Regions from separate parts of the Kurthia sp. Dielmo genome, predicted to be linked through region 4. Evidence: riboswitches for the same ligand, from Rfam matches in the RefSeq annotation. Region 4 holds a riboswitch; each other region holds the start of a gene.

Region 1 (8,238 bases), 420 kb from region 4:
CCACTTCCCTTATTTTTCTGCCTATTTATCGTACACTAAATGTGAAAAACTGTCATATTGTTTTCGTATAAATATGCTTTTCATTTTTGTCCATCAAAAAACACTTCCAAAGCTTGCCTCCTGAAAGTGTCTTTTTCTGTTCTCTTTTTAGTTTTTCATCTATTTATAAACAGGAAGACGTTAGCGAATGATTTTCACCTTTGTCTACCCAATCATATGGCGTTTCTTGGTATACATAGTAATTTAACCAGTTTGAGAATAATAAATGCGTATGTGAACGCCATGTATTACGCGGTTTTTTCGTTGGGTCATCTTCAGGGAAATAATGTTTTGGTAGTTCTGGATTTAAGCCCCGTGCGACATCGCGCTCATACTCTAATGCTAGTGTATCCGCATCATATTCTAAATGCCCGGTCACGAGCACATGACGTTCATCTTTTGAAATCATTAAAAAAGCACCTGCTTCATCTGATTCGGATAATAATTCAATGTCTGGATGATTTTTTACCGCTTCCGTTGATATCGATGTATTACGCGAGTGCGGTGCTGGGTAAATGTCGTTAAAGCCACGAAGTAGTTTCACAGTGCTATCATATACTTCATGGTCAAAAATACCAGAGCACTTCGTTTCAAGTGGGTATTTTCCAATGCCATAATAATGATACAGTGCTGCTTGTGCGCCCCAACAAATATGCATCGTTGACGTCACATGCTCCTGTGCCCAGTCCAAAATTTCTTTATGCTCCTCCCAGAAATCGACCTCATCAAACTCAAATAATTCGATGGGTGCACCGGTGATGATCATACCATCATACCGATCTTTTTTGATTTCATGAAATGTTGAATAAAATGTTTCTAAATGTGATTTTGACACATTTTTTGACTCATGTGTTGCGGTATTTAAGAACGTGACATTCACTTGTAGTGGTGTATTTCCTAATAAACGTAACAGCTGTAATTCTGTTTTTTCTTTTTCAGGCATTAAGTTGAAAATTAAAATATTTAATGGACGAATATTTTGGCTCTTTGAGCGCTCCTCCTCCATAACGAAAATCTTCTCTTCTTTTAATCGTTCTGTTGCCGGTAAATATTGTGGAATGTTAATTGGCATGTTCCTGAACCCCCTCAAATTCGTAAAAAAAGCCCTTCTTAATAAAAATAAGAAGGGCAATTTATCCGTTTCTTATCTTCCAAGTACAAAACTTGTAGGAGTTAGCACCTTTCTACTAGTGTAGAGGTTGCTGAAGCGTCGTCGGGCCTTTTCCCTCGGCTTCTCTTGATAAGACTATGCAGTTTCAGTTATCATAGCAAAATTTCAAATACTTTGCAAACTTTTCTGAAAAAATAGAATATTATTCATAGGATACTTGTTTTTCGAGCTGGTATTTTTGAATCTTACGCACAAGTGTCGACTGATTACAGCCTAATGCCTTCGCTGTTTGACGAATGCTAGGGTATTGTCCGAGCGCCTCTTTAATCACTTTTCGCTCAAAGGCATCCACTTGATTTTTTAGTGTCTGATTCTGATCATAAATAGGCGTTTGTGTGAACGTATCATCGACCAACGGCACTGGATTATGCTGTTGATACTCCGGCTTTTGAAATTCTCGCTGAATGTATTGCAGGGTAATGGTCGACTGCTGCGTTAATAAACTAACGCGTTCAATAAAATTTTTCAGCTGACGAATATTTCCCGGCCAATAATACTGCGTAAGACGGTCGACTGCTGCTTCCTCAATCGTACGCTCAATGCTATATTTCTCCATTACTAAATGTAAAAATCGGTATGCAAGCGGTGCAATATCCTCCTTACGTTCACGCAGTGGTGGAATACGTAGCGGAATAATATTTAAACGATAAAATAAATCCTCGCGAAATTCACCGCGCTGCACCATATCATATAAATTACGATTCGTTGCGGTAATGATCCGCACATCCACTGGAATCGGTTTAATCCCTCCTACACGGGTGATTTCTGATTCTTGTAATACGCGTAGTAGCTTTACTTGTAGCGATAATGGCATCTCGCCAATTTCATCGAGGAAAAGTGTACCTCCAGAGGCAAGTTCAAAAAGACCAGGTTTCCCTGTTTTATTCGCCCCAGTAAACGCACCACCCATATAGCCAAAAAGCTCCGACTCTAATAAATTTTCTGGAATAGCACCGCAATTGACCGTAATCATCGGCTTTTGTGCACGGTGACTTCGCTGATGAATTAATTTCGTTAATTCTTCCTTACCTGCACCTGATTCCCCCGAAATAAGTACCGTCGAATCGACGTTGGCAATGCGTGTGGCTTTTTCAATCACTTGGCGCATCGCTTTAGAAACAGCAATCAAGCTCGTTGAAGATTGTTGCTTTAATGCTTCAAGTTGTTCCTTATACTGTGCACTCTGTGACTCTAAGCGTTCAATCGTGCGCTCCATGTCACGTAGTTCAGTCATTTCACGTGAATTGGCGACAACATATTCCACATTGCCCGCCTCATCAAAAATCGGTAGCGCCGTTACTAATACGACATGTCCATTGGCGAATGTTTGCACGATGTCTTCCCGCTTTTTCGATTTTAGCACTTTCATGGTCACCGACTCATTCATAATGCCGCGTTCAACAAATTCCATCACTGGTAAATAGCGCGCATCGACCTCAAACATCTTGCGATCGGCCTCATTTTGAAAAACGATAATGCCATCTGAATTACAGATTGTCAATCCATCACTAACCGAGTTCAACACATGTTCGATAAATTGCCACGATGTCGTCATCTCTTTATCGTGAATAATAAATAAATACGATGCTTCAAGTTCAATAATATGTACAAAGCAATGTTCTAAATCCAAATAGGTTTGTTGTTCTATACGGAATTGTTCAATAATCTCTGCATATTGCTGCGGTGGCTGCTCACTATTACTAGAAATCCACTGAAACTGGTGATCGGTCAAAATATACGTAATCATTTGTTTTAATTCCATCGACAATCCCCTCCGAAGCCTAGCTTAACATGAACATTGTGGAAAAAAAAGCACTTGTCCGCATGAAAAAACAGGAATCCCCCAGTAGGAATTCCTGCCATTTCCATAAGCTATTCTACATCTGCATTTCGTGTAGCATTTGCAGTCGTAAGCGTTGTTTTCTTCAGGCGCTCACGTAGGAAGAAGCTACCAACGACGAAAATAACGAGTATCGTACTCATATAAAACTGGGCCTGCAAGGATGAAATGAACATCTGACAAAGATACACACCCGCAAGCATCGCAATCGTGACATACGTTAAATACGGGAATAGCCACATTTTAATCGCAAGTGGCTCTGTTTCCATTTTTTCATACTGTTTACGGAAACGAATATGTGCGACCGCAATAAAAATATACACGATAATCATTAAGGCACCAACTGCATTACCTAAGAAGTAGAAAATAACATCTGGCGAAATAAAGTAAAGAATGGCACAAAAGTATGCGACAACCGTACTGCCAATGATTGCAAATGTTGGTGCACTGCTTTTCTTCGATAGCTTCATGAAAATCGCTGGTGCATCACCTTTTTCAGCCATACCAAGTAACATACGTGAACTTGTGAAAATCGCAGAGTTCATTACGGAAATAAGTGATGTAAAAATAACAATTTGCATTAGCTGTGCAGCCATCGGAAGACCGGCCATTTCTAAAATGTTGGCGTATGGCGCTGCTAGTAGTTCCGTGTTATTCCACGGAATAATACAAATCATAATTAATACCGAACCAACGAAGAACAATGCTAAACGATAAATAACATTATTAATAGCACGGACGATATTACGCTTTGGATCCTCTGATTCACCCGCTGCAATGGCGGCTACCTCTGCCCCGCAAATAGAGAAAATAACGAATACAATCCCTGTAAAGATTGGTAGCACACCATTTGGCGCAAAACCACCTGCCTCTTGTATAAATGCAAAGCCATTATGTTCAAACGTCGGTAACACACCAAAAATCATTAAGGCGCCGACTACTAAGAACACGATGATAGCCCCTACTTTAATAAATGCTAACCAGTATTCAAATTCACCAAATGTTTTAACGGAGTATAAATTAATGGCTGTTAGTAGTAGCGTAATCCCTACACTACCGACCCATACTGGAATCGACGGTACCCATGAATGCAGCATGCCACCAATAACGGCCGCTTCTAAACCTACAATGAACACCCAACTCGCCCAGTACAACCAACCAACTGTATAACCTGCCCAGCGGCCAATATAACGACTTGAATACGCTGCAAACGAGCCATTCTCTGGTTTTGTTGAAGCCATTTCACCAAGCATTCGCATAATGAAGACAATGATTAGACAGGCCAATATGTACGAAACGATTGTAGCTGGTCCTGTTGATATAATGTTTTTCCCTGTGCCGACGAATAGTCCTGTTCCGATAATCCCACCAATTGAAATCATCGTGATGTGACGTGTTTTTAATGTTTTGCCTAATTCTACTTGCGCCATATTCCAACACCTCCATATTTTTCCCTCACCCTTTACTATGCAATTTTCGTGCCAACTTTTAAAATCACCGAAAGCGCTGTTAGAGCTTCACTTTTAAAGCAATCCTACATTTCATTACAAGCATAAAATGCAATTTTTGTTGCAAAAACGCATCATTTTTCGCGAAAACTACCTATGTTTCAATGAGATAATTATCATCCATTGTCGTTATGTATTAAATATGCTGTTTTATACTTTATTTTTATTTTCCCCTTCTAAACAAATGACTATTTACCATATCATTACTTGAATACGTAAAAACTAACTAGCGCATTGTTTTTTATCTATTTAGATAATTGTGACATCTTTTAATTTCTTTATGCTAAACTTGTTCTATACTATACTGACAGCAAAGGATGTGCCCACCCATGAAAATTGAACGTTCCGCACTGATGACAAAATTTCCGAAAGCGATTTTTGGTGACTTAAAAAAAGCTTCAAAAGAAGCGGCTACTACCGGTCATCAAATCATTGATTTAAGTCTTGGTAGCCCTGACCTACCACCAGACGAAAAAATTCGCCAGGCATTAGCACATCATGCGCTCGCTGAGACTTCGTATGGCTATACACTAGGTGGCATTCAGGATTTCAATGAGGCCGTTGCACGCTATTATAAACGCCGCGTGGAAGTCACGCTTGATGCATCTACACAGGTCTTACAGACGATGGGCTCTCAAGAAGGTCTTGTACATTTACCGCTCGCTTTTTGTAACCCCGGTGACATTGTCTTAACGACAGATCCTGGGTATGTAGCGTATGAAGCTGGGATTCATTTAGCACAGGCTGAGCCCTATTATATGCCGTTACGTGCTGACAATGCTTTTTTACCCGATTTACAGGCAATTCCTGAGGATGTTGCACAGCGCGCGAAATTACTGATTTTAAACTTACCTGGGAACCCGGTACCTGCGATGCCTTCTATCCGCTTTTTTGATGACGTCATTGCCTTTGCAAAAAAATACAATATTATCGTGCTACACGATGCGGCCTATTCTGAATTTTATTTTGATGAAACGGCGCCAGTGTCTTTTCTACAAGCAGCTGGTGCCATCGACGTTGGGATTGAGATTAATTCGCTATCAAAAAGTTTCAGTTTAGCGGGCGCACGTATTGCCTATATCGTCGGCAACGCAGAGATTATTGCGATTTTACAGCAATTAAAATCCAATTTAGACTATGGTACATTTGAACCGATTCAGCGCGCAGCTATCGTCGCACTCGATAACGCAGAAGAAATCACAGCGCGTCTACGCCAAACATTTGCAGCGCGACACCATGTTTTATCACAAGGGCTTGCGGCATTAGGATGGGATGTTGTACCATCAAAGGGTGGGATGTTCGTCTATGCGAAATATCCGCAGCAAACGCTAAATGATATTGAATTTGCCTATGAAGCCATTGCCAAAATAGGTGTCGTTGTCGTTCCTGGATCTATTTTTGGCATGTCAGGTACAAATTATGTCCGTATTGCACTGGTGCAGCCTGAGAATGTAATTCGCGAAGCATTGAGACGTTTTGCTACATTATAGATTAGTCAAAGAAGGTGTCTATCGTGAAACAACATGAACCTACAGAGGAAGAACTTCAAAAAATCAATGAAGAAATCGAGCGTGAATTTTTAGAAAAAGGTGAGGAAGCCTTTTCAGACGAAAAAAAAGAAGAGGATGCAAAAGTCCCCTTCTTCTTCGTTGTGATGCTTATTATTTTATTCGGTATTTTATTACTAAAAATCGCCCTCGTTGCAATCGGATTTTTCAATTCCTAATTAACGCAATGTTTCATAATGCTCCACAAGTTCAATTTCATGTGGTTGCACATATTTACGATAATGATTCAGTCCAACAGATTCAAAATGATATAAATGCGCGGCTAGGCTATCGTCGGTTTCAAGGCGATAGCTTTTTTTAATTTCATCATAATAAACTGCGTACAATTCTCCGTTGTAACGTGCATGTGTATCGATTGTATAAAGGCGATCAATATCATCAAGTGCTACTTCTTTTATAAAAAAGTCCGTTGAAATAAATTGTTTCACACGATAAAATCCGTCCAGTAAACTTTCGGCCTCATGTGATTTCAACACGACCATGCCATTATGCTGTGTCGTAACTTCATATTCTGCACCATTATAGGTTGCAAATTTTCCTTTTTTCACATTCACCACTTCCTTTTACCGATTTTTCCCCGAATTTTATCAAAACGAAACAAAAAAAGATGCTTATCTCATAGATAAGCATCTTTTTTCGTGTAAGACAACTAATTCAATAGGTCCCTGTTCCTATTTGGTCAATTGAAATCACTATTATTATAAGAGGTTAATGCTAATGAATTGTGGTTCTCGAAGCACATTAATTCATATGAAACTATCCTAAAATTTCTTTTAAAATCGCAACCGCTGCATCGATTTCTTCATTCGACACCGTTAGCGGTGGTAATAGACGCACTGTCGTTTCGCCAGCACCGACTAATAATAGCCCTTTTTCTTCGGCCGCTTGAATCACCTCTGCTACCGGTAGTGGTGATTCGATGCCCAGTAGTAAGCCCATGCCACGTACTTGTAAATTTGGTAGTGCTTTTGCAAGTTGTTGCTTTGCATAGATTGATTTCGTTTCGACATCCGCTAAGAATGCTTGGTCAAATACAGTATCAATAACTGTTTGCGCGATATGTGTCGCCATTGGATTACCACCGAATGTCGTGCCATGTGTCCCCGGACCAAAGCTATCAAACAATGCTTCTGTTGCAAGCATTGCACCGATTGGGAAGCCGCCACCAAGGCCTTTTGCTAATGACACGATGTCTGGTTTTAATGCCGTTTGCTCCCATGCATAGCGCGTACCTGTACGGGCTATGCCTGTTTGTACCTCATCGACGATTAATAAAATGCCTTTTTCATCACAAATGGCTTGAATCGCTTCTGCAAATTCCGCTGTGACTGGGTTGACGCCACCTTCGCCTTGCACGACTTCTAGCATAATTGCCGCTGTTTCTTCATCTGCAGCTGCTTGTAATGCTGCTACATCATTAAATGGTAAATACTCGAATTTTTCGACAATCGGACCGAAGCCAGCATGCACTTTTTCTTGTCCTGTCGCACTCATTGCCGCAAATGTACGACCATGGAATGAGTGTAGGAATGTAATCATTTTATGCTTACCTGTATGTTTACGTGCTAATTTAATTGCCGCTTCATTCGCTTCTGTACCTGAGTTACAGAAGAAACCATGCGCTAAATGTGTATCTGCTACAAGGCTTGCTGCTAGCTTTTCTTGCTCTGGATTATCAAATAAATTCGATACATGCCATAGCTTGTCACTTTGTTCTTTCATCGCCTCTACTAAAATTGGATTGGAGTGACCAAGTGATAGTACAGCAATCCCCGAAACGAAATCTAAATATTCCTTGCCAGCTTCATCCCAAACTTTTGTACCTTGTCCTTTTACTAAATGAACGGGACGACGTTTGTAATTGTTAAAAAGTGCTTGTGTCATACGAGTACCTTCTTTCCTAAAATAGATGTACCTTCTAATGAATCATTCACGATATTCACTTGTGGAATGCCTGATTCAAGACATTCTACAGCAGCGCGTACTTTCGGAATCATTCCGCCATAAATATCGCCGGATAAAATCCATAAATCAATTTGTTCCGGTGTTAATTCTTCTACCGTTTCTTCATGGAATTTAACGCCTGGTGTATCTGTAACAAGTAATAATTCA
Region 2 (8,238 bases), on a different contig from region 4:
TTGGTAGACGTGGTTTTGAATCATTTGTTTTTGTCGGTGTACCAAGTGTCATCGCAAACATTGGGAACACGTACTCAGGCAAGTTAAATAGCTCGCTAATTTCTGCGGCTCCCGTACGTGCACCACCGATATAGCAAATGCCATAGCCTTCTGATTCAGCGGCTACAACGAAGTTTTGTGCGAATAAGCCAACATCATTGACACCAACTAAAATATTTTCGGCCGTATCTGCCGTAATATCGACACCGTATTTTTGACCAGCGATTTGTAGGCGCTTGAAGTCGACGCAAAATAGTAGTGAGGCGCCAGCAGTTTTAAATTGGAAGTCATTTTTTGAAAGCTCGCCGAGTTTTTGTTTTTTCTCTTCATCGGTCACATAGATGACGCTATAGGCTTGGACGAAATGAGAAGTGGCTGCCATTTGAGCGGTCTCTAACATTTCATATACTTTTTCTTTCGGAATTTCTTCGCCTGTATATTTACGCACCGATGTGTGATTGCGTAATTGCTGTTGTACATCATTCATTAAAAAAGCCCCCTATATGTAAGTTTGTAAATCCAGTTTAACTATAACGGATTTTGCCATTTAGTGGCTACCAAAAGCGCTTTGAATTTATGAAAAAAGAGCGCTCATTTTTGAACGCTCTGTTGGTCGGTTTATAATAAGCCAAGCCATTTCCAGTAGGTTGCGCTGAATAATAATATGAGTAAATAACCGGCAATTGTAAGTGGAATCCCTGACTTTAAGAAATCTTTGACTGTAAAGGCGCCTGTACCATAGGCTAGCATATTTTGCGGGGCACTTACTGGTAACAGGAAACCAAAGCTAATAACAAATTGTTGAATTAAGACAAAGCCGATAGCATCTGCAGGGAGTTGAATCGTTGTTGTGAGTGCGATTAAAATTGGAATGAGCGCAGACGATAAGCTCGTTGCACTCGCAAAGCCTAAGTGAATCAAAATATTAAAGGCACTTACTAGCGCAATTGTTGAAAGAATTGGCATATGTTCAAGGCCAAGTGAACCAAATACAGTGGAAGATAACCACTGAGCTCCCTGTGTATCAAGCAGTACAGTACCAAGTGCGATACCGACTGCAAAAACAATAATTGTACCCCATGGAATAAGTGCTTCAACAGACTTCCAGGATTCGAAGACACCGATTTTTGGTGTTAATAATAATGCAATCGCAAAAATTGTGACTGTTGTTGTATCGAATTGATGAAGGCGACCTTCTGTTGACCAGAAAAATAACAGTAGTAGTGAAATGACAATTAGACGAATTTCAGTAGCTTTTAATTTACCTAATTCATCGAGCTGCTGTCTAATAACATCCTTGCCGCCTTCAATGACATTTGTTTCAGGTTTGATAAGCTTGATCATCACGAAAAATAAAATAACGGACATAATGAGTGAGAACGGAGCGGCATAAAGGAACCATTGACTCCATGACACATCAACATTAAATTCTTTATTAATAAAGCTGAGTGCAACCATGTTTTGTGCGGCAGCGGTTTTAATACCGACATTCCAGATGGATACGGATTGGACGGCTGTAATAACGAGTAATGCGGCAAGTCTACTATTTTTAGCAAGTCCAAATGCAGCAACCATTCCGAGTAAAATAGGTACAACAGCGCCAGCTCGTGCGGTAGCACTTGGCACGAAAAATGCTAAAATAATTGATACTAAAATGGCGCCAAAAACAATGTTTTTTGTTTTAGTACCAACAATATTTAAAATCCATAATGCTAAGCGTTTATGCAGGTTTGTCGCTTGCATCGCTGCTGCTAAAAACAGTGCAGCGGCAACGAGGGCAACAGCAGAATTAGAGAAGCCTCCTAAAATCATTTTTAAGGCACCAGCAGTTGTATACGTAGCAGAAGGGTCTTCAATTGTTGGCGCAAAGCCAAGTGAAATTGCTGTAATCGCAATAATCATTGCGGCGCTAACTGGATAGGATACAGCCTCTGTCACCCATAAAATAACGGCAAATGCGAGGATGGCAAGACTGCGTTGACCAGCAATTGGGACATCGCCGTTATTCGGAAGAAATGTAATGATAATGAGAGTAAGAAACGCTAAAGCAATCCATAATCCTTTTAAATTCTTTTTCTCTTTTTTTTCAGACATAGCATATAACACCTTCCTTTTACTTACAATTATAGGCTGTTTAAGGGATGTAATTTTGTGCAAAAGTTAAAACTTTCGTAACAGCAATCGTTAACGAGCGAAAGAAGTGTGTTTTTAGCGGATATGTGCATATATTTCTTATAAAGACAGTAAATTTTAAAAAATTAGAAAATTCTGTTGACGCGTATGTGTAAGTTCGTTATACTGATGTACAATCAGATGGAACAAAAAAATCATATACCTTTATCAAGAGTGGCGGAGGGAATAGGCCCTGCGATGCCCGGCAACCAGTATTTTTACTACGGTGCTAAATCCTACAGATTGAATCGGATCTGAAAGATAAGGGGAGGACTATTGCTTATACAACCCTCTTCTTATGAAGAAGGGTTTTTTATTTTTCCTTCTTTCTCCCGATGTTCCATCGAAAAATTTTAGGAGGAAATGAATATGACAGAATTTCAAAAAGAAACAATCGCAATCCACGGTGGCCAAACGCCAGATCCAGAAACAGGTGCTATTGCAGTACCGATTTATCGTACAACGGCCTATAAGTTTAATGACTCTGAACATGCGCGTAAGTTATTCGCATTAGAGGAGCCGGGGAATATTTATTCTCGTATTATGAATCCAACAGTCGATGTATTTGAAAAGCGTGTCGCACTTCTTGAAGGTGGCACAGCAGCAGTAGCGCTATCATCAGGTATGGCGGCCATTGCGTTCTCGATTTTAAATATTGCGCGTGCGGGGGACCATATCGTTGCAGCTAATAGTCTATATGGTGGTACATATAATTTATTCGCCAACACACTGCCTCGCTACGGCATTACAGCGACCTTTGTAGATGAGCGTCATCCAGCTGAGTTTGAAGCAGCGATTCAGGAAAATACAAAAGCGATTTACGCTGAAACAATTGGGAATCCAAGTCTTACCATTGCTGATTTAGAAGCATTAGCAGACATTGCACATAAGCATGATATTCCATTAATTATTGATAATACATTCGCATCACCAATCGGTTCAAATCCAATCGAATTCGGTGCAGACGTAGTTATTCACTCTGCGACAAAATGGATTGGTGGCCATGGTACAACGATTGGTGGCGTTGTTGTCGACGCAGGTAAATTTGATTGGACGCGTGGTAAATTCCCAGATTATACAGAGCCAGATGCTTCATATCATGGGATTCGTTACGGTATTGATGCAGCGAGTGCCGCCTTTGCGACGCGCCTTCGTGTCATTTTATTACGTGATTTCGGTCCGACATTAAGTGCAGATGCTGCATTCAACTTTATTCAAGGTTTAGAGACGATTCATTTACGTGTACCTCGTCACAATGAAAATGCCGCAAAAGTTGCTGCATTTTTAGACGGGCATGACAAGGTAGAATGGGTTCGCTACAACGGTCTTGAAACGAGTGAAAATGCTGCACTTGCAAAAAAATATTTAAAAAATGGTGCCGGCTCCGTATTAACATTTGGTATTAAAGGGGGACGCGAGGCAGGTCGTCAGTTAATCGATACAGTTGAATTATTCTCACATGTCGCAAATGTTGGCGATGCGCGTTCACTAATTATCCACCCCGCATCGACAACACATCAGCAACTAAGCGCAGAAGAATTAATTGCTTCAGGCGTGCCTGAGGAACTTGTGCGTTTATCGATCGGTTTAGAAAACGCCGATGACATTATTGCAGCGCTTGAAAAAGCATTCGCAAGTATTTAAAAAATCAACTCGGCTCATTCGCCACCAACAGAAAAAATGGCTAACTCATTCGTTTGTCCATTGAACACTTTGTGACCGCCTAGAGGAGACAATTGTCCATTGAAGAAAGAATTTTCTTGAAATTATGCACCTTATCGTCTAAACTAAGTATAATTGTTTCTAATGAAGGAACATTTGTACTCTCAGTAAGTACAAAAAGAGCGTTTAGAAGAAAAAGCATTTGGAGGCGAACAAATATGACATCAGTCAAGGCAGCAATCTTAGGTTTCGGTACGGTTGGACAAGGCATTTACAACATCGTTCATGAACGTCGTGAGCATTTCAAACAAACGTTAGGCGTAGAAATTGAAGTCGCAAAAATTTTAGTGCGTGACGCATCAAAAGTACGTGAAGGTATTGATTCTTCACTATTTACAGAGTCATTTGACGATATTTTAGCGATTCCAGATTTAGAGGTCGTGTTTGAAGGTATTGTAGGTGAGGACCCAGCGTATGGTTACTTAGATCAAGCGATTGAAAAGGGATGTCACGTTATCACAGCGAATAAAGTGATGTTTGCACGATACGGTCAAGAACTACAATTAAAGGCCAAGAAAAAAGGTGTACAAGTAGGCTACGAGGCAACGACGGCGGGCGGCGTGCCTGTTATTAAAACGATGCAAAACCTACTACGCGTCAATGAAGTAAAACAAGTGCAAGGCATTTTAAATGGCACGTCAAACTATATCCTAACGCAAATGCGCGCAGAGGAATTACCGTTTGATGTCGCGCTAAAGGCCGCACAAGATTTAGGCTATGCGGAGGCTGATCCACATAATGACGTGTCGGGTGAGGATGCATTCCGTAAGCTCATGATTCTTTGTGCACTAGCATTTGGTGAGCAACCTGATTGGAATAAAGTAGAGGTTGTAGGTATTGATGGTATTTCATCTGAACAGGTAGAAGAGGCAAAAGCACAAGGATTACGCTATCGCCACGTAGCAGATGCGTATCGCGACGAGGCAACGGGTGAAATTATTGCTAAAGTAGGCCCACAGCTTGTTGGAGCGGATCATCCGCTATATGCGATTGATGACGTCAACAATGCGGTAACCCTTGATACAAACTATATTGGCACATTAACAATGGTTGGACCGGGTGCAGGTATGTATCCAACAGCTAGTGTCATGATGGAAGATTATGCAGATATGTTAGCGAAGCCTGAAAAAGCAGTATCTTTAGCTTAATACAATAAAAAAGCGTGTGAGAGGGTTTGTCGAATTACCATCTCACATGCTTTTTTAATCTTCATCTTTAATATCAATGTCCTCTGGAATCGGCGTTGCCTTCCAAATGTCGATTTCATGTTTTAATTGTTCAAGTTGTTCAAAATACGTCGTGAATTGTTGGCTATTAATTAAAAATTGTTCGCCATCATAAACAGAACGAATACGACCATGCAGCACATAGCGCATGACTTGTGATTCTGACATATGAATATCTTTTGCCGTTTGTGCTACGGTTTTGTACATATGTGTGCACCTTCTTTTCTATGAGCAATTATAACGAAAAATGAAAAGGCTTGCATTAGATCTTTTATAACGTGTTTTTTACAAATGACAATGGATTTAATGTTAACGTAAGCGTTTTGTCATATAATTGAAATTTTAATCCCGTATACTAGCAGTAAGTAAAAAACGTACGGGAGGGTCCGCTATTCATGTCTATTAAATCACCGACAAAAGGTGCTTTAGTTGGTTCTGTATTTTCGCTAGTTTTGGCTGGTTTCAGTATGCTGTTTTGTTCGCAACAACTATTTAATTTTACGTCACTACAACACGTTACAAACTTTGTGATGAACTTAATTCCATAAGTAGAACGATAAAGCGCTATTTTCAGTGGATAGAAATAGCGGTCCGAATAAATGAGTAATGTGCTTTACTCAATTGAAAAAAACGACGCTGTGTGTTGATCGCAGTGTCGTTTTTTTATGTTATAGGTCTTGCCAAGCTTTGATAGCACGTACAGAAAAACTAGCCTCATTTGCTAAATGATAATAGCTAACAGCTTTTTTATAGTTTTCTAATGCTTCATACTTTTCAGCTAATACAAGCGCATATTTCTGAACGTTGCGATCGTCTTTGATGGCACTAAAATGCTGAATCGCGTTTTCTAAGCAATACGGTTTAAAATCATCCAGGTCATGAAGCATTGGATAAATATGAAAATGAAAGTGGTAGCTGCGCGCTTCATCTTCTAACCCGTACTTATTAATTAACGCAAGGCCATAATTACACCATTTTGTAATTTGCTCGGTTTGATTAACCTTTGAATATTCTTTTACTAGGGAATGAATTGTAATCAATTGCTTCATTGGGTCCTTTTTGTTTTTTAAGCTTTGGCGATAATAGTGAATTGCACGCTTAGACTCTTGCATACGTGCATATGTGTAGCCGATATTTTGCAGTAACTGACCATAATGATGTTTTTTCGCGAGCTGCACAGCGTAGTCATAGCCGGTATTTAAAAATTTTAAGGCGTATTCATAGTTGCCGAATTGTAGATTGATTAAGCCCAAAAAATTATAGGTCTTTAAAATCTGCTCATGCGCATGATTATTTAAGAAAATATCAAGTGCTTTTCGTGTACGAGAAAAGGCATTACCATGTTCGTACTGACGAAAATGAATTTGCCCTTCAAGTACTAGTAATGTGGCGTACTCTATTTCTTCAATTGTGTCTATATTCATCACTTTAAAGGCTTTAAAAACAGCTGATTTTGCTTCTTCAAATTTATTTTGCTTAAATAGAAACTTAGCATAAATCGCATGGTATAAAAAATTTTGATACGGTGTGAAGTTGTCTTTAATTGCTAAAAGTCCATTAACGAGAGGCTGCACATTCTCGAGAGGCTCTTCTGCAATAATTGAAAAATAACATAAATATAAATTTGTTGTATAAAAGTTTTGTGGATTTTTTAACGAAATTGGTGTGCTATAAAATGTATTGTACGCAATACGTGCATGTTCTTTTGTTTGAATCGATAAAACAGCATGGTAAGCTGTTTGAATATTATGCATAAAGGTCTGTTCATCTATTTCAAATAAGGAATCTTGAATATCAAGGCGTTTAAATAAAGCATTCTTGATTTCTTGTTTTGGAACGACATGATTTTTTTCGATTTTACTAAGATAGGAAGTAGAACAAATCCCTTTTGCAAGCTGTTGTTGTGTCATATGGCGTTTGAGTCGTTGCAATTTGATTTTTTGCCCGATGTTCAAATGAAAACCCTTTCTATTTAAATTAGGATGTCCTTATAATAGCGAAAAATGGCGGTTTTTACTATTCGAAAAACTCATTTTTACAAAAAAACATCCTGTAAAAAATAGGATACGACTTTTTAGAGAAAATTAGGGTGCTGAAAAATAAAAAAGCAGCCACAGGAGCAGCTACTTAATTCACTAAATGATGTGAGAATGCATACACAACGGCTTGTGTACGGTCTTGCACCTCGAGTTTAGAGAGGATATTACTAACATGGGTTTTAACTGTTTTTAAGGCGATGAAGAGTTCATCGGCGATTTCCTGATTTGTCATACCACGCGCCATTAATAACAGCACCTCAGATTCACGCTCTGTTAAATCTTCATGTAGTTCACGCTCAGGCTGACGCATACGCTGCATCATTTTCGTTGTAACTTCCGGCTCTAATACCGACGTGCCATCAAATGTTTTTCGAATAGCGTCTGCGATACTTTTCGCGTTGGTCGTTTTTAAGATATAACTAATCGCACCTGCTTCAAGTGCAGGGTATACTTTATCATCATCTAAAAAGCTTGTGACGACCATAATTTTCGCATCGGGCCATTGCTTAATAATTTCAGCCGTTGCCTCAGCGCCCGTCATAATGGGCATCACCATATCCATTAAAATAATATCAGGGCGAGTTTCGAGCGCCTTTTCAACAGCTTGCTTTCCATTTTCTGCCTCAGCGACAACTTCCATATCTGGCTGTGCTTGTAAGTAAGCGGACACGCCAATACGGACCATTTCATGATCATCGGCTAATAATACACGAATCATGTCGTTTCCTCCTGTTCGGTTGGGATTTGAACTTCGATAATCGTGCCTTGATTAGGGACAGAGACGATTTTACATGTCCCGCCAATTTCGATGGTGCGCTCCTCGATATTACGTAAGCCGTACGAGCCACCATGTGTGTCATCATCTAATTCAAAGCCGACACCATTATCTTGCACGCGTAAAATGACGCGTTTATTGCGTTCGACTAATAATAAATCAACCTCGCTTGCTTTTGAGTGTCGTAGTGTATTCGATAACGTTTCTTGCGCGATACGAAAGACATGGTCCTCAGCACCTTTTGGTAATGTTACTTCCTCGATGC
Region 3 (8,238 bases), on a different contig from region 4:
CGGAAGATTTCCAAAAGAATTTCTTAGGAACGCACTTCTTTAACCCACCACGCTACTTAAAGTTATTAGAAGTGATTCCATCAAAATATACAGACCAAGCAGTGCTTGATTATATGCTGGCATTTGGTGAGGATGCGATTGGTAAAGGGGTTGTGCTAGCAAAAGACACACCAAACTTTATCGGTAACCGCGTCGGCACATATGGTCTCATGATTACACTACAAGTAATGCGTGAAAAGGGCTACTCAGTAGGTGAAGTGGATTCGGTGACAGGTCCATTAATTGGCCGCCCATCGTCTGCAACACTGCGCACCCTAGATGTAGTAGGACTAGATACCTTCATTCACGTAGCAAACAATGTGTATGACAACACAACGGGCGAGGAGCAAAAGGTATTTGAAGTACCGGCTTACTTAGCGAAGATGGTTGAAAATGGCTGGCTTGGTGCCAAATCAGGACAAGGTTTCTTCCTTAAAAAAGGCAGAGATATTTTAGAGCTTGATTTAGATACATTTGAATATGGTCCACGCAAAGCATTGGAAACGCCTTCAATCGCCGCGGCGAAGCAGCAACGAGGTCTGGCGAATCGTGTGAAATCACTTGTATACGCAGAAGACCGCACAGGGGAGTTACTGTGGAGCATCATTGCACCAACATTACTTTACTCAGCAGAGCTAAATGGGGAGATTTCGGATTCGATTCTTGGTATCGACCAAGCGATGAAGTGGGGCTTCGGCTGGACACAGGGACCATTTGAAGTATGGGATGCAATCGGTGTGACACAATCGGTGGCGCGTATGACGAAGGAAGGCTACACTATTCCAGCATTCGTCAATGCATTACTTGATAAGGGCTATGATTCATTCTATACAACAATCGATGATGAGCTGCATTACTTCGACGGTACGGACTATGTGAAAGTGCCACGTAATGAAAAAGCCATCGACCTTGCACTATACAAAAAGCAACACGGCGTATTAAAGAAAAATGCTGGCGCAAGTGTTATTGATTTCGGGGATGGTGTTCTTCTATTAGAATTCACTTCAAAATCAAATGCACTAGGCTTAGATACAATGCAAATGCTGAACTACGCACTGGATTTATTAGACCAATCAGATGACTTTATCGGTTTAGTGATTGGGAATCAGAGCAAAAACTTCTCGGTTGGCGCGAACTTAGCGATGATTCTAATGGAAGCGGAAGATGACAATACATTTGAGCTAGATGCAGTTGTGAATGCTTTCCAACAAGGCACACTGCGCATGAAATATAGCAAAAAGCCAGTTGTTGCAGCTCCGTACAATATGACACTTGGTGGCGGTGCAGAGGTTTGTTTAGCAGCGGCACATATCCAAGCGTCAGCGGAAACATATATGGGTCTTGTCGAAGTTGGTGTTGGGGTCATTCCTGGCGGCGGCGGTAACAAGGAGCTTTATATGAAGCAATTAAAAGGCCTACCAAAAGGCGTGAACATCGATTTATTAAACATTGTGAGCAAAACGTTTGAAACGATTGCAACAGCAAAAACATCGATGTCAGCAGAGGAAGCGCGCGACAATAACTTCCTTAACTTTGCGGACGGCATTAGCGTGAATCCAGATCACTTACTATATGATGCGAAACAAGCAGTTATCGGTCTTGTAGCAGAAGGGTACCAAGCACCTACACGTGAAAAAGTACCAGTAGTTGGCGAGACCGGTTATGCGGCGTTACTACTTGGTGCGGAGGGCTTGAAAAACTCAGGCTTTGCATCGACTTACGATTTAGAAATTGCGAAGAAGCTAGCGTATGTATTAGCAGGTGGACTTGTTCCATACGGCACGCTTGTAGATGAGCAGTATTTATTGGATTTAGAGCGTGAAGCATTCATTAGCCTCGTACAAAATGCGGCGACACAACAACGTATGCAGCACATGCTATTAAAAGGTAAACCGTTACGTAATTAGTTTTCATATAATAAGGGGGATTCGCTTATGCGTGAAGCAGTAATTGTTGCAGGTGCCAGAACACCTGTCGGTAAAGCAGGAAAAGGGTCATTAAAAACAGTTCGTCCAGATGATTTAGGGGCATTAGTCGTAAAGGAAACGCTAAAGCGCGCGAACTACACAGGGGATATTGATGATTTAATTATCGGCTGTGCGATGCCGGAAGCGGAGCAAGGCATGAATGTAGCGCGTAATATCGGTGCGCTAGCAGGACTTCCAGATACGACGCCAGCACAAACGGTCAATCGTTTCTGCTCATCAGGGCTACAAACGATTGCCAATGCGGCAGAGCGTATTATGCTTGGGCATTCAAAAGCCATCATTGCAGGTGGTACGGAATCAATGACAATGGTGCCGATGATGGGCCATGTCGTACGTCCAAATGTGACATTAGCAGAGGAAGCACCTGAGTATTACACAAGCATGGGGCATACAGCGGAAAATGTCGCGGTGAAATATAGCGTATCTCGCGAGGAGCAAGATGCCTTTGCGGTACGCTCACATGAAAATGCGATTCGTGCGATTAAAGAAGGTCGTTTCGATGAGCAAATCGTGCCAGTGGATGTTGTACAGCGCTATGTTGATGACAACAATAAGCCACAGGAAAAACGCTTTGAATTTAAAATGGATGAAGGGATTCGTCCAGGAACGACAGTGGAGACATTATCGAAGCTACGTCCAGCCTTTAATGTGAAGGGTAGCGTAACAGCGGGGAATGCTTCACAAACGTCTGACGGGGCAGCGGCTGTTCTTGTAATGGACCGTGAATATGCAGAGGAACAAGGCATTGCACCATTAGCGAAATTTTTAGGATTTGCGGTCGGAGGGGTGCCACCGGAAATCATGGGGATTGGGCCAATTGTTGCGGTTCCCAAAGCGCTTGAAATCGCGGGCTTAAAGATCGAGGATATCGACCTTTGGGAAATCAACGAAGCCTTTGCTTCGCAATCAATCCAAGTCGTAAAAGAGCTTGGTATTGATATCGAGAAGGTCAATGTAAATGGTGGTGCGATTGCACTTGGTCATCCACTTGGCGCAACGGGCTCGATTCTTTCATTAAAGCTGATTCATGAATTGAAACGTCAAGGCAAAAAATACGGTGTCGTAACGATGTGTATCGGCGGCGGTATGGGTGCTGCGGGCGTCTTCGAAGTTTTATAAATCGTATTTGTCGCTTATTTTCACAGGGGAGAATTATTTAAATCGGGGAGGAATTTACGATGACAGAACATACAGCAAACATTATTAAAGGTGGTAGCTTTTTAACAGAAGACGTGGACATTAACCGCGTATTTACGCCAGAGGATTTCACAGATGAGCATAAAATGATCGCAAAAACGACAGAAGACTACGTGAAAAACGATGTCTTCCCGTTGATCCCAAATTTAGAAAATCACGAGTTCGAGCATTCAGTAAACCTACTGAAAAAAGCGGGTGAGCTAGGCTTATTAGCAGTAGACGTACCAGAAGAGTACGATGGCTTAGGGCTTGATAAAATCACATCTGCCCTTGTAACAGAGAAGATGGCTGTTGTTGGTGGCTTCTCCATTACACACGGCGCACATGTGGGGATTGGGTCTTTACCAATCGTCCTATTCGGTAATGATGAGCAAAAATCACGCTATTTACCGAAGCTTGCAACGGGTGAATTAATCGCGGCATACGCATTAACAGAGCCAGGCTCAGGTAGTGATGCACTTGGTGCGAAAACGACTGCACGCTTAAATGAAGCAGGTACGCACTATGTATTAAATGGTGAAAAGCAATGGATTACAAACTCAGGCTTTGCGGATGTATTCGTTGTATACGCGAAAATTGATGGTGAAAAATTCACAGCGTTTATCGTAGAGCGTGAATTTGCAGGCGTATCAACTGGTGCGGAAGAGAAGAAAATGGGGATCAAATCATCTTCTACACGTACGCTTATTTTAGAGGACGTAGAAGTGCCAGTAGAAAATTTACTTGGTGAAGTAGGTCGCGGCCACATCATCGCGTTCAATATTTTAAATATTGGTCGCTACAAATTAGGCGTAGGTACAATTGGCTCATCAAAACGCGCATTAGATATTACGATTCAATACGTTAATGAACGTAAGCAATTCAATACACCAATTTCTTCATTCAACTTAACAAAGGAAAAATTAGCGAATATGGCGGCACAAATCTATGCCTCTGAATCATTAATTTATCGTACAGTTGGGTACTTTGAGGACAATATGGGTCAAATGAGTGATGAAGAGAAAAAAGACGGTAAAAAGATTGCAGAAGCGATTGCAGAGTATGCGATTGAGTGCTCAATCAACAAAGTCTTTGGTTCAGAAGTACTTGATTATGTAGCGGATGAAGCGGTGCAGCTGCACGGTGGTTACGGCTACATGGCAGAATACGAAGTAGAGCGTATTTACCGCGATTCTCGTATCAACCGTATTTTCGAAGGAACAAACGAAATCAACCGTTTAATCGTTCCAGGTACCTTTATGAAGAAAGCAATGAAGGGCGAATTACCGCTTCTTGAGCAAGCGCAAGCACTGCAGCAAGAAATCTTAGGTATGGTACCAGAAGAAATCGCAGACGAACCATTAGCACAAGAAAAATATTTAGTGAAAATGGCGAAAAAAGTGGCGTTACTTGCGGCAGGGACAGCAGCGCTTAAATATGGTAACAAGCTAGAAGATGAGCAAGAAATTCTTGTGAATATCGCCAATATCGCGAACCAATTATTCGCGATGGAATCAGCGGTATTACGTACGCAAAAAGCGATTGACCGCGATGGTGCAGACAAAGCGGCTCAAAAGCTATTGTATACAGAAATCTTCAGCCAAGATGCCTTTGAAACAATCTTAGCAGAAGCGCGTGATACGCTAGTGAACTCATCATCAGGTGACAACCAACGTATGATGCTATCAGCACTTCGTAAATTTGGTCGTTATACACCGAAGAAAACGATTCGCCTAAAACGCCAAGCAGCAGAAGCATTAATTGCAGCTGAAAAATTCATCGTGTAAGTGACTCGGGTATGGAAGTAAGAGGCCTTACCCGAAAGACAACTACACAATACTCCCATATTACTGTAGGCCATGTAAATAAAGAGAAGGGTAGATGCAGTGGGTGCGTCTATCCTTTTTCTTTTCGTATTTGCAAAGGCTTTCAAATGTCTATACAATAGAGGAAACGAGAAGGGGGTACGCATACAAAATGGCGATTCAGTTTTACCATTATCCAAAATGTACGACATGTAAAAAGGCGTCAAAATGGTTGAAAGATGAAGGCATCGACTTTACGGCATATGACATTACGACAGACACACCGACGAAGGATGAGTTACGCAAGTTTTATGAACTAAGTGGGCTTCCATTGAAGAAATTTTTCAACACATCTGGCATGAAATATCGTGAGTTAGGATTGAAAGATAAGCTTGCTGATATGTCAGAAGACGAACAATTAACACTTTTAGCGTCAGATGGTATGTTAATCAAGCGTCCTCTCACTACGGACGGTAAAAAAGTAACTTTAGGCTTTAAAGAGCAGGAATTTGTCGAATCGTACAAATAGTGTCCATTATGGACGACCAAAAATCGCTTGAAATGCTGTTGCAACAAGATGTATGACCTTTAGAAAGTTCGGAATTACCCTTGTCAACACGCGGAAAACGTGACACAATAAAGATGAAATTACATAAACGGAGGGAATAAACAATGAGCGTTCCAACAAATTTACGTTACACAGAAGATCACGAATGGGTTAAATTAGAAGATGGTAAAGCAGTAATCGGTATTACTGAATTTGCACAATCAGAACTTGGCGATATCGTATTCGTTGAACTACCAGCAGTAGGCGATGAAATCGGTGCTGGCGAATCATTCGGTAGTGTAGAATCTGTAAAAACAGTTTCTGAATTATACTTACCAATCGCTGGTAAAATTCTAGAAGTAAACGAAAACTTAGAAGATTCTCCAGAGCTAGTAAACGAATCGCCATACGAGCAAGCTTGGATGGTCGTTGTTGAACCTGCAAATGAAGCAGACGTTGAAAGTTTATTAACTGCAGAACAATATCAAGAAGCAATCGCTGAATAATATTAGCATCACAAAGAGCTACCTCAACTGGGGTAGTTCTTTTTTGTGTAGAGTGCATGCGCTGTGGTATAACTAAAGTAGAAGACGGGGAAGCTTGTGGAGGTGGCAGAAATGGTGACAGACAAGGTGTTAATCGTTGAAGGAAAGCAAGATAAGCTACGCATTTTGCCCATACTAAATGAAGTGGTCGAAATTATTTGTACGAATGGTACGATAAGTGAGGACCGACTAGAGGAGCTACTTACACCTTATGAGGACAGTGACTTATATGTGTTTTTTGATGCGGATGAGTCCGGTGAGAAAGCGCGAAAGCTCGTGCAGCATTATTTTCCTCATGCCGAGCATTTATACACGCGACGAACGTATAAGCAAGTCGAGCATACACCGCAAAATTATTTAGCTTTCGTGCTAGCAGCAGCTGATTTTCAAGTGAATCCCGCCTATTTAATACGATAAGGAATGACATGTAATGAAAGAATGGTCTCGCGAAGAATGGGAGCAAGAACGTACAAAACATGACGTCACGGCTTTTTATTTATATACGCCAATGTGTGGCACATGTGCAGTAGCGTCTAAAATGATGGACGTCACAGAGCAGGTATTGCCACAAATCCCAATGGGGAAGGCAAATCTAAATTATATGGAACAAATTGCATACGATTATGAGATTGAAAGTGTGCCATGTCTACTAATTTCAGAGAATGGGCAAGTGCGCGATAAAGTATACGCATTTCAATCCGTACCAAATTTGTATGAAAAAATTTTAAATAAGTCATTGACGTAAAAATATCAGAGTGTTAAAGTAGAAACCAACAATAAAATAAAAACTTATGTCGTTACTCTTATTTAGAGAGGTGGAGGGAAGTGCCCTATGAAGCCCGGCAACCGTCGCAGTATGTGATATGGTGCCAATTCACGCAAAGTCATTACTTTGGGAGATGAGAGAACGGTTTGACACGATACGTTAAACCCTTCTGTTGCTCTAAAAAACAGAAGGGTTTTATTTTTTTAGCAGTTTAAATTGGACGACGACAAAGCATAGTATAATTGTTGGAATTTGAATAATCAGAGAGTTCAAAAGTTTTAGAACAAGGTGGAATGACAGTGATTCAGTTAGATAATGTTTCAAAACAATACAAAACAGCGAATGGTTCTCTAACGGCTGTCGATAATGTGAGTTTAACAATTCAGGATCGAGAAATCTTCGGCATTATCGGATACAGTGGCGCCGGAAAAAGTACGATGATTCGTTTACTTAATGGTTTAGAAAAGCCGACATCAGGCGACGTGCTTGTCAATGATGTCAATATTTCAAAGGCACGCGGCAATGCACTACGCAATGCGCGTCATCATATCAGCATGGTGTTCCAACATTTCAATTTATTATGGTCACGTACGGTAGCGGAGAACATCGCATTTCCACTTGAGATTGCGGGAGTGAAAAAGGATGTGCGTCAAAAGCGTGTAAAAGAATTGATTGCACTTGTTGGCCTAGAGGGTCGCGATGATGCGTATCCATCGCAGTTATCAGGTGGTCAAAAGCAGCGTGTCGGCATCGCCCGCGCGCTTGCTAACAATCCAACTGTGCTGCTTTGTGATGAAGCAACCTCTGCACTTGACCCGGAAACAACGGATGCGATTTTAGACTTACTAGTGAGCATCAATGAAAAATTAGGCTTAACAATCGTGCTGATTACGCATGAGATGCATGTTATTCGTAAGATTTGTCATCGTGTGGCGGTCATGGAGAAAGGGAAGGTCGTTGAGCAAGGGAATGTTCTTGAAGTATTCCAAAATCCACAAGCACCGATTACAAAACGTTTCGTGACGCAAGCAACGTCAACCGGTCAAAAAGAATCGGTCGCACAAATGCTAGAGGATTACCGCGAAGGACAGTTAATTAAATTATTTTTTGTAGGCGATCAAACAGAGCAGCCTGTCATTACAGAAATTATTCGCAAGTTTGCGGTAGACGTCAATATCGTCCACGGTAATATCTCACCGACGAAGAGTGGTCCGTACGGCACGTTAATCGTCCAGTTGACTGGTTCAGATGCTGATGTCGCAGCTGCGATTCAATATTTAGAAAATAAGGGTATCAAATCGGAGGTGATTAGTGATGTTGACTAATTTATTTCCGAATGTAGAATGGGACCGAATTTGGGAAGCCACACTGC
Region 4 (8,238 bases):
CCACCGTCAGACATAGCGAAGAATTTAGTACCGAATTGACGATCTAAAGTCATCATAGCCATTGTTACAGTGATAACTGGGAACGCACAAGTGATGATTAAGCTAGTGATTAAAATAGACCAAGTAAACATTGGCATTTTCATTAGCGTCATACCAGGTGCGCGCATTTTCATGATTGTCGTAATGAAGTTAATACCTGTCATTAACGTACCGAAACCAGAAATTTGGATTGACCAAGCGTAGTAGTTATTACCAACACCTGGGTTGTACTCAGGACCAGACAATGGGAAGTACCCTGTCCAACCTGCGTTTGGTGATCCACCAAAAATGAACGAAACGTTGATTAAGATGGCACCAGCTACTGTTAACCAGAAGCTTAGTAAGTTTAAGCGTGGGAACGCTACGTCACGTGCACCAATTTGAAGCGGTACAGCAACGTTCATAAGACCAATAACGAACGGCATCGCAACGAACAAAATCATTAAAAGACCGTGTGTTGTGAAGATTTCGTTATAGTGAGCAGAGTTTAATAGGCCATTCTCAGGAATCGCAGTTTGCGCACGCATTAATAATGCGTCGACGCCACCACGGAATAGCATAATAATAGCTACAAAGATATACATTACACCGATACGTTTGTGGTCAACTGTAGTTAGCCATTCACTGTATAACCAACCCCATTTTTTGAAGTAAGTTAAACCAATTACAACAGCAAGTGATGCTACTACGATACCGATGAAGGTACCAAAGACCATAGGCTCGCTTAACGGTGCAACGATTGCGTCAAAACTCATCAATTTAGTGTGACTCCTTTCTTGCTTCTACTTTTGAGAAGATTATTATTCAGATTTTAAACCTTAGTGACTGTCTGTATGACGGTGAATGTTAAGTTTACCGTTACCAGTTTGATCAGCTTTAGATTTGTTGTAAGACTCTGCATTCATCATATCGTGGTGAGATGCTGGAGCTGGGCTGAATGATAAGTGAGTAGAAGAGAAGCTTTCGCGGCCAACGTGGGCTGCGTTAAGTAATTCGTTGAACTTTTGTTCTGTTAATTCAGGCTCAGTAGATTTTACATCTTGAGTCCATTCGTCGAATTTAGCTTGTTCCATAGCTTGTACTTCGAATTGTTGTGCTTCGAAGCCAGGACCGTTGAATAAGCTGTTACGTCCGAAGTATTCACCTGCTTCATCTGCAGCTAGGTGAATTGTTGTAGTCATGTCACTCATAGCATATTTTTGACCTGCTAATTGTGGTACCCAGAAACTTGTCATCATACCGTAAGAGTATAGACGGAATTCGATTGGGCGATCTGTTGGAATGTTCACATAGTTAACTGTTTCAATATTTTGTTCAGGATAACTGAAGTGCCATTTCCATTCAGAAGAAGATGCATAAATTACTAATGGTTCAGTATTTGCGTAATCTTCTGTTTGTGGATTTTCAACCTTTTCTAATGACCAAATTGTTACAACTGATAAGAAAGCTACGATAACGATTGGAATAGCTGTCCAAACGAATTCTAGTTTACGGTTACCTTCTTCAAAAGGAGGTTCGTAATCAGCTGGTAATTTGCTTGCGCGGTATTTTACTAATACTACTGCAAGGATAATGTACACAGCTAAAAGAATAATTACCATTGTAGCGATCGAAATTAAGATGGTAGTCGAAAGTGTACGAGCGTTCGGACCTTTCGCGTCAAATACCATCAATGGTTCACAGCCAGATAAAACTAGAGCCATAAACGCCATAACAATCGGCAAGATTAGTACTTTTTTTCTCATGTTGTACTCCCTTCTAAAACAACTATTCTACATACGTAGAATGCTGAATGGATATTGAAGTGTGTCCCCCGATATTTAGTTTGTAAGGTACAAAATAAATATGTGTGAATGCGCAGGATGATCGAATTTGTGTCCTAAATCCCCCCCAAAGCCAGTGCCTATACCTCGATTCCCTTATAATTGCAGTTCAATCAAAAAACATAGAATCAGATAGTATGTACCCTGAAATCAGGAAGTTTTAGGAAACCCAAGCTCACAAACCCTTCGCGTAGAAGTTATCAACCTCCATTACAATTCATTTTGAATTATAAACCTAAGTATACGGTAAAAAAATAGAAATATTGTCATTTTCACATTTTCTTTAAATGTTTTTGAACGTTCTGTGTACACGTTTTCAAAAAACCATTCTTTTTACACTTTTTGTGATACTTTATATTCGTTTTATATCCTTTATTTTCTTTTATTTGATAAGTTCAAATACTTTGACTTTAACTTATTCGTTAGTTCTTTTATAAGGTCAGATCGGACTTTATAAAAGAACGTAGTTTATTGCTATAAAATGAGATGCTATCTTAATAAACTGCCACAAATGTTACTAACATAGCATTAACACTCTAAAAGCTTAATATGGTATTCTTTAAAAGACCACTACATAATTTAAAAAGTGGTGATATTTGAACGGTTGTCCTTTATAGCAACTATTTAAAATCCACTAAGGAGGAATTTATATGATTTCTAAACAATTTACAATTACAGCACCCGAAGGTTTACACGCACGTCCAGCAGCAGAGTTAGTAAAAGCTGCTTCAAAATTCCAAGCAGACACGACACTTGTGTTTGATGGCAAAAACGTTAACTTAAAATCAATTCTTGGTGTTATGTCACTTGGCGTCCCAACTGGCTCTGAAATCTCAATCAATGTTGATGGCTCTGATGAAGAACTTGCTCTTCAAAAGCTAGAAGAAACATTCACAACATCTGGCCTTGGTGTAGCGAAGTAATAATTCACACTATTATAATAGAAGAAACCTTAAAAACGTTATAACCTTTTTAAGGTTTCTTTTTTATATTCTTGAACATATAATCGGTTACGGCCATTTTCTTTTGCTTGATATAAAGCCACATCTGCTTGCTTAAATAATTGTTCTAGCGTACACATCTCCTCATTTGTATAGCAAGCACCGATACTAATTGTCATATGAATGCTCTCCCCTGTTCTTCAAATAGCAAATTCTTTACTTATCACAAACTCCCTTAAAACATCTAAATCCTCTTGAATAACCTCTAAGCGATGCGGTATTAATAAAATAAACTCATCTCCCCCGTATCGAATGACATCAATATTTTGCTTTAGCTTCCATTGTACTGCTAATGAAGTTAGCCATTTGATTGCCTGGTCACCTACTAGATGACCATATGTATCATTCACTTTTTTAAATCAATATCAAAAATGACGAAAATATAATTTTTAACTTGCCATTTTTCATCTAATTACTCTTCATCAATAGACGATTTTTTATATCTATTAAACGGTCCTTATGCAATTTTCATTCGAATGCGGTGGTTGTCATTTAAGAAACCTTAAGTGCCTTATTCAAGCGGTCTTCATTCATAATTTGTTTAGTTAATGAATCAATTAATAATATTTGATAATAAGGCGTATTACGCTTTTGCTGACTATATTTATCCATAAAAAAAAGGCTAGTTTCCTAGCCTCATAAAAAGAAATTAGTTAAAACGAGCTTTTAATGCTTCTGCTTTATTTGTTTCTTCCCAAGGAACATTTAAATCTGTACGACCAAAGTGACCGTAAGCAGCTGTTTGTTTGTAAATTGGACGACGTAAATCAAGCATTTTAATAATGCCTGCTGGACGTAGATCAAATAATTCGCGAACAGCTTCTACTAATTCAGCTTCTGAAACCGTACCTGTACCGAATGTATCAATTGAAATTGATACCGGTTGTGCAACACCAATTGCGTAAGCAAGTTGTACTTCTGCACGGTCCGCAAGACCTGAAGCAACAATATTTTTCGCAACGTAACGAGCAGCATAAGCGCCTGAACGGTCAACTTTTGTTGCATCTTTACCAGAGAATGCACCGCCACCATGACGTGCATAACCACCGTAAGTATCTACGATGATTTTACGTCCTGTAAGACCTGCATCCCCTTTAGGTCCACCGATGACAAAACGGCCTGTTGGATTGATAAAGTATTTTGTTTGTTCATCTAATAATTCAGCAGGAACAACTTGTTTAATAACATGCTCTTTCATATCTGCTTGAATTTGCTCTAATGTTGTTTCTTCATCATGTTGTGTAGAAATAACGATTGTATCCACGCGTACTGCATGTTGTTCTTCATCATATTCTACTGTTACTTGTGTTTTACCATCTGGACGTAAATAAGCTAACTCACCTGATTTACGAACTTCTGTTAGACGACGAGATAATTTATGTGCTAAAGAAATTGGTAGTGGCATAAGTTCCGGTGTTTCATTACAAGCGTAACCAAACATTAAACCTTGGTCACCCGCACCGATTGCTTCAATTTCTTCATCTGACATAGAACCTTCACGTGCTTCTAATGCTTGGTCTACACCTTGGGCAATGTCAGGTGATTGTTCACCTACTGCAACAAGTACAGCAAGATTTTCCGCATCGAAACCATATTTACCGCGAGTATAGCCGATTTCAGCTACTGTATCGCGAACGATGCCTTTCATATCTACATAAGTAGATGTTGTTAATTCACCTGTTACTAGTACTAAACCTGTTGTAACAGTTGTTTCACATGCAACACGTGCATTTGGATCTTTTTCTAAAACCGCATCTAAAATTGCATCTGAGATTTGGTCACAGATTTTATCTGGATGTCCTTCTGTAACACTTTCTGAAGTAAATAGTCGACGTTGAGCCATTGTATGGGTTCCTCCTATACGAGTTCGATAGATACGGTACTCATTATCCGTGTAGCACCTATTATATAGAAGAAACTTAAAAAATGAGCTGTTCTCCTACGATGCCAGCCAGCCGAAGCTGCTTTTACACGAGTATTATAGAAAGTGCCATTGGCGATTGCAATGACAATCGAAAATAAAAAAACCCTTTTCTCATAATGTTTAATGAGGAAAGGGGTAATTTCGTAAGCACCTTTCACTCTTATCGTTCAAGGAAAATCCTTGCATCAGATTAGCACCAACGCATGCTGTGAAATACATGCAGGTTGCCGGGTTTCATTGGGCCTGACCCTCCACCAGCTCGGGATAAGAGTATCCGTTCAATTTCCAATACTAATAGATTCTATTATGAAAGTCAATCATTTAATAGCTCTGTTAAATACATGACCTATGCTATCTCTAAAATTATAAAATATTGGTCATACACAATCGTATATATGATATTTTTTATGGATAAGTATAACCTAATAAAATTATTTAATACCTGTTGTAATACAGAGCCTTAAAAAACTTATTTACAACAACTGTTATATACAATAAAACAGAATAATGCTGGTTCGAAACACCTTTTACTTCCTTTAACCATTTTGTCATATTTAAATAATTTTTATAAAAAATGATGTATTAATGTAGACTATTGATTTTAATGTGTTATACTAATTCCATAATTAATTAAAAAAAAGCCAATAAGGCATACTAAATAACATATAAATTTTAAAAAAGGATGGTACGACACATGAATTCAGTAGAAACTGCGAATGAATTAACAGAACTATTAGCTGGTCAAAATATTAAGGAACAATTATCAGTAGCACAATTAGTAGAAAAAGCGACATCTCGTAATGAAGCAATTTTAACTGCTGACGGTGCTGTTCGTGCTTTAACTGGTAAATACACTGGTCGTTCTCCTCGCGATAAATTCTTCGTTGAAGAAGATTGCTCAAAAGATAAAATTGACTGGGGGAAAGTAAACCAATCAATTTCATCAGAAGTATTTGATAACTTATATAAAAAAGTAGTAGATTACTTAAAAGCAAAAGAGGAAGTATTTGTATTCAAAGGTTTTGCTGGCGCTGATGAAGATTCTCGCTTATCAATTCGCGTTGTAAATGAATATGCTTGGCATAACCTATTCGCTCACCAATTATTCATTCGTCCTTCTCAAGAAGAGCTTGCTAACCATGTAGCAGACTTTACAATCGTTTCTGCTCCAACATTTAAAGCAGATCCTGCAGTAGATGGTACAACTTCAGAAACATTCATCATCGTATCTCTTGAAAAGAAAATTGTTTTAATCGGTGGTACTGAGTACGCTGGCGAAATGAAAAAATCAATCTTCGGTATCATGAACTACTTATTACCAGAACAAGGTATCTTCCCAATGCACTGCTCTGCTAACGTTGGTGCTGAAGGTGATGTTACATTATTCTTCGGTTTATCTGGTACTGGTAAAACAACTTTATCTGCAGATGCAGATCGTAAATTAGTTGGTGATGACGAACACGGTTGGTCTGATAAAGGTATCTTCAATATTGAAGGTGGCTGCTACGCAAAAACATTAAACTTATCAGCTGAAAAAGAACCTGAAATTTTCAATGCCATCCAATTCGGTACAGTACTTGAAAACGTTGTAGTTGATGAAGCAACTCGTATTCCTAACTATGATGATGCACAATATACACAAAACACACGTGTAGCATACCCAATTCAAAATATCGATAATATCGTTGATCCATCAGTTGCAGGTCATCCAAAAACAATCATCTTCTTAACTGCAGATGCATTTGGCGTATTACCTCCAATCTCTAAATTAACGAAAGACCAAGCAATGTACCACTTCTTATCAGGTTTCACTTCTAAAATCCCTGGTACAGAACGTGGTGTAGTAGAACCTGAACCAGCATTTTCTACATGCTTCGGTGCTCCATTCATGCCATTACATGCTACAAAATATGCTGAAATGTTAGGCCAAAAAATTGACGAGCATGAAGCAAATGTATTCTTAGTAAACACTGGCTGGTCTGGTGGTCAATATGGCGAAGGTAGCCGCATGAAACTTTCTTACACACGTACAATGGTACGCGCTGCAATCAATGGTAAATTAGATAATGCATTCAAAAAAGAAGATAAATTCTTCGGTCTACAAATTCCATCAGAAATCGATGGCGTACCATCAAATATCTTAGATCCTCGTAACGTATGGGAAGACAAAGATAAATATGATGCAACAGCTAAAAAATTAGCTGGTATGTTCCACGAAAACTTCAAGAAATTTGGTACTGTCGCTGAAGGCATCCTAAAAAATGGTGCACCTCGCGTCTAATTTCTTGAAGAAAAACTTCGATTGACAATCAAAAAAATCATCTAAAAAAGAGCCAGAGAGTAATTACTCTCTGGCTCTTTTTATTTGTTAGTCTTGCTCATCCGGTACAAATTTCACGTCCGCTTGATGCTGATTAAAAAATTCAACGATATCTTCTGCATCACCGCGTGTTAATCGGTTAAAAGATATTTCGCGACCATAATCATGAAGCTCTAAGCCTTCTTTACCCGCAACTTCATGAAAGAAAAGATTAAACCATTTTAACTTACTATCAAACGCCGCTTCTTCTGCAAAAAATCGACGTGTACGTTCATTTAAATCAATTTTAAACTCCTTTACAAGTCCTTCTGAACGCATTAAATTCGTATAGTTTTTTAATTCAGCAATTGCTGTTGTTTCTTCATTCCAACATTGGATTGTGACATACGAAAACTTATCGGTGAAATATAGCCATAAGTGATGCCAATACCAATAATTTGTATCAAAATCTTTTGTACGGTCAACGGGTGGTAATTGAATATGCACATAGCCCATCTGTTATCCCTCCTGTTGTTTCATCCAATCACAGGCATCCGCAACTACTTGACGGTTTGCTGCAACCGGAAAATAATGTGTATACTGCTCTTTATACCATGTTTCATATGATTTATGAGCTACTTTTAATGCCGCTTCTAATCGCTTCGCATGTACAATCGGTACATTATCGTCTTGTGCTCCGTGAATGATTAATACTGGACAGCTAATCTCATTGACACGAAAAAGCGGTGTACGCGCATGATATGCTTCTGGCATCTTCGTTGGTGTACCACCTACAACACGTTTTAGCATACGACGCATATCAACACGTTCCTGATAGGTGAGCGTCATATCTGAAACACCACCCCAGGTAACAACTGACGTGATATCGTGTCGTAAAATCGCTGTCCACAGTGCCATGATGCCTCCTCGAGAAAAAGCGAATACATGAACGCGTGTCGTTGAAAATTGCTTTAAAACCTCTACACCATGCACGGCATCAAAGCGGTCAACACCGCCAAATTCATCGCGTCCTTCCCCACCTCGATTTCCTCGGTAATACGGTGCAAATACAACTAACCCCTGTGCAGCAAATTCTGCGATACGTGCAGGACGCACCATACCAACTCCTTGAATGCCACCTCGTAGATACAG

Evidence for each region. Region 4 has a riboswitch for S-adenosylmethionine ahead of metK (methionine adenosyltransferase). Riboswitches for the same ligand answer to the same signal wherever they lie in the genome.
Region 1: it holds a riboswitch for S-adenosylmethionine, as region 4 does, so the genes downstream of both, metA (homoserine O-acetyltransferase MetA) here and metK (methionine adenosyltransferase) in region 4, are expected to answer to the same signal.
Region 2: it holds a riboswitch for S-adenosylmethionine, as region 4 does, so the genes downstream of both, KTHG_RS00590 (O-acetylhomoserine aminocarboxypropyltransferase/cysteine synthase family protein) here and metK (methionine adenosyltransferase) in region 4, are expected to answer to the same signal.
Region 3: it holds a riboswitch for S-adenosylmethionine, as region 4 does, so the genes downstream of both, KTHG_RS17425 (methionine ABC transporter ATP-binding protein) here and metK (methionine adenosyltransferase) in region 4, are expected to answer to the same signal.

What each region holds. Positions count from the first base shown of each region.
Region 1 is NZ_HE578957.1:280,771-289,008, forward strand. It holds gene metA (homoserine O-acetyltransferase MetA) at 164-1,111, opposite strand; SAM riboswitch class I at 1,181-1,286, opposite strand; gene KTHG_RS06290 (sigma-54 interaction domain-containing protein) at 1,353-2,972, opposite strand; gene KTHG_RS06295 (amino acid permease) at 3,083-4,480, opposite strand; gene KTHG_RS06300 (aminotransferase class I/II-fold pyridoxal phosphate-dependent enzyme) at 4,888-6,048, shown strand; gene KTHG_RS06305 (hypothetical protein) at 6,072-6,284, shown strand; gene KTHG_RS06310 (hypothetical protein) at 6,285-6,674, opposite strand; gene KTHG_RS06315 (acetylornithine transaminase) at 6,883-8,010, opposite strand; gene argB (acetylglutamate kinase) at 8,007-8,238, opposite strand, start outside.
Region 2 is NZ_HE578956.1:18,357-26,594, forward strand. It holds gene nfsA (oxygen-insensitive NADPH nitroreductase) at 1-526, opposite strand, end outside; gene KTHG_RS00585 (SLC13 family permease) at 658-2,133, opposite strand; SAM riboswitch class I at 2,374-2,479, shown strand; gene KTHG_RS00590 (O-acetylhomoserine aminocarboxypropyltransferase/cysteine synthase family protein) at 2,581-3,855, shown strand; gene KTHG_RS00595 (homoserine dehydrogenase) at 4,092-5,081, shown strand; gene KTHG_RS00600 (hypothetical protein) at 5,136-5,366, opposite strand; gene KTHG_RS21025 (hypothetical protein) at 5,555-5,707, shown strand; gene KTHG_RS00605 (helix-turn-helix transcriptional regulator) at 5,828-7,114, opposite strand; gene KTHG_RS00610 (response regulator transcription factor) at 7,287-7,916, opposite strand; gene KTHG_RS00615 (sensor histidine kinase) at 7,913-8,238, opposite strand, start outside.
Region 3 is NZ_HE578962.1:136,674-144,911, forward strand. It holds gene KTHG_RS17390 (3-hydroxyacyl-CoA dehydrogenase/enoyl-CoA hydratase family protein) at 1-1,946, shown strand, start outside; gene KTHG_RS17395 (acetyl-CoA C-acetyltransferase) at 1,974-3,146, shown strand; gene KTHG_RS17400 (acyl-CoA dehydrogenase family protein) at 3,206-4,990, shown strand; gene KTHG_RS17405 (arsenate reductase family protein) at 5,181-5,537, shown strand; gene gcvH (glycine cleavage system protein GcvH) at 5,681-6,061, shown strand; gene KTHG_RS17415 (toprim domain-containing protein) at 6,173-6,517, shown strand; gene KTHG_RS17420 (thioredoxin family protein) at 6,531-6,845, shown strand; SAM riboswitch class I at 6,901-7,006, shown strand; gene KTHG_RS17425 (methionine ABC transporter ATP-binding protein) at 7,166-8,191, shown strand; gene KTHG_RS17430 (methionine ABC transporter permease) at 8,181-8,238, shown strand, end outside.
Region 4 is NZ_HE578957.1:695,944-704,181, forward strand. It holds gene qoxB (cytochrome aa3 quinol oxidase subunit I) at 1-794, opposite strand, end outside; gene qoxA (cytochrome aa3 quinol oxidase subunit II) at 858-1,784, opposite strand; gene KTHG_RS08300 (phosphocarrier protein HPr) at 2,513-2,785, shown strand; partial or broken gene KTHG_RS21795 (GGDEF domain-containing protein) at 2,824-3,213, opposite strand; gene metK (methionine adenosyltransferase) at 3,513-4,706, opposite strand; SAM riboswitch class I at 4,945-5,058, opposite strand; gene pckA (phosphoenolpyruvate carboxykinase (ATP)) at 5,482-7,068, shown strand; gene KTHG_RS08325 (hypothetical protein) at 7,156-7,602, opposite strand; gene KTHG_RS08330 (alpha/beta hydrolase family protein) at 7,606-8,238, opposite strand, start outside.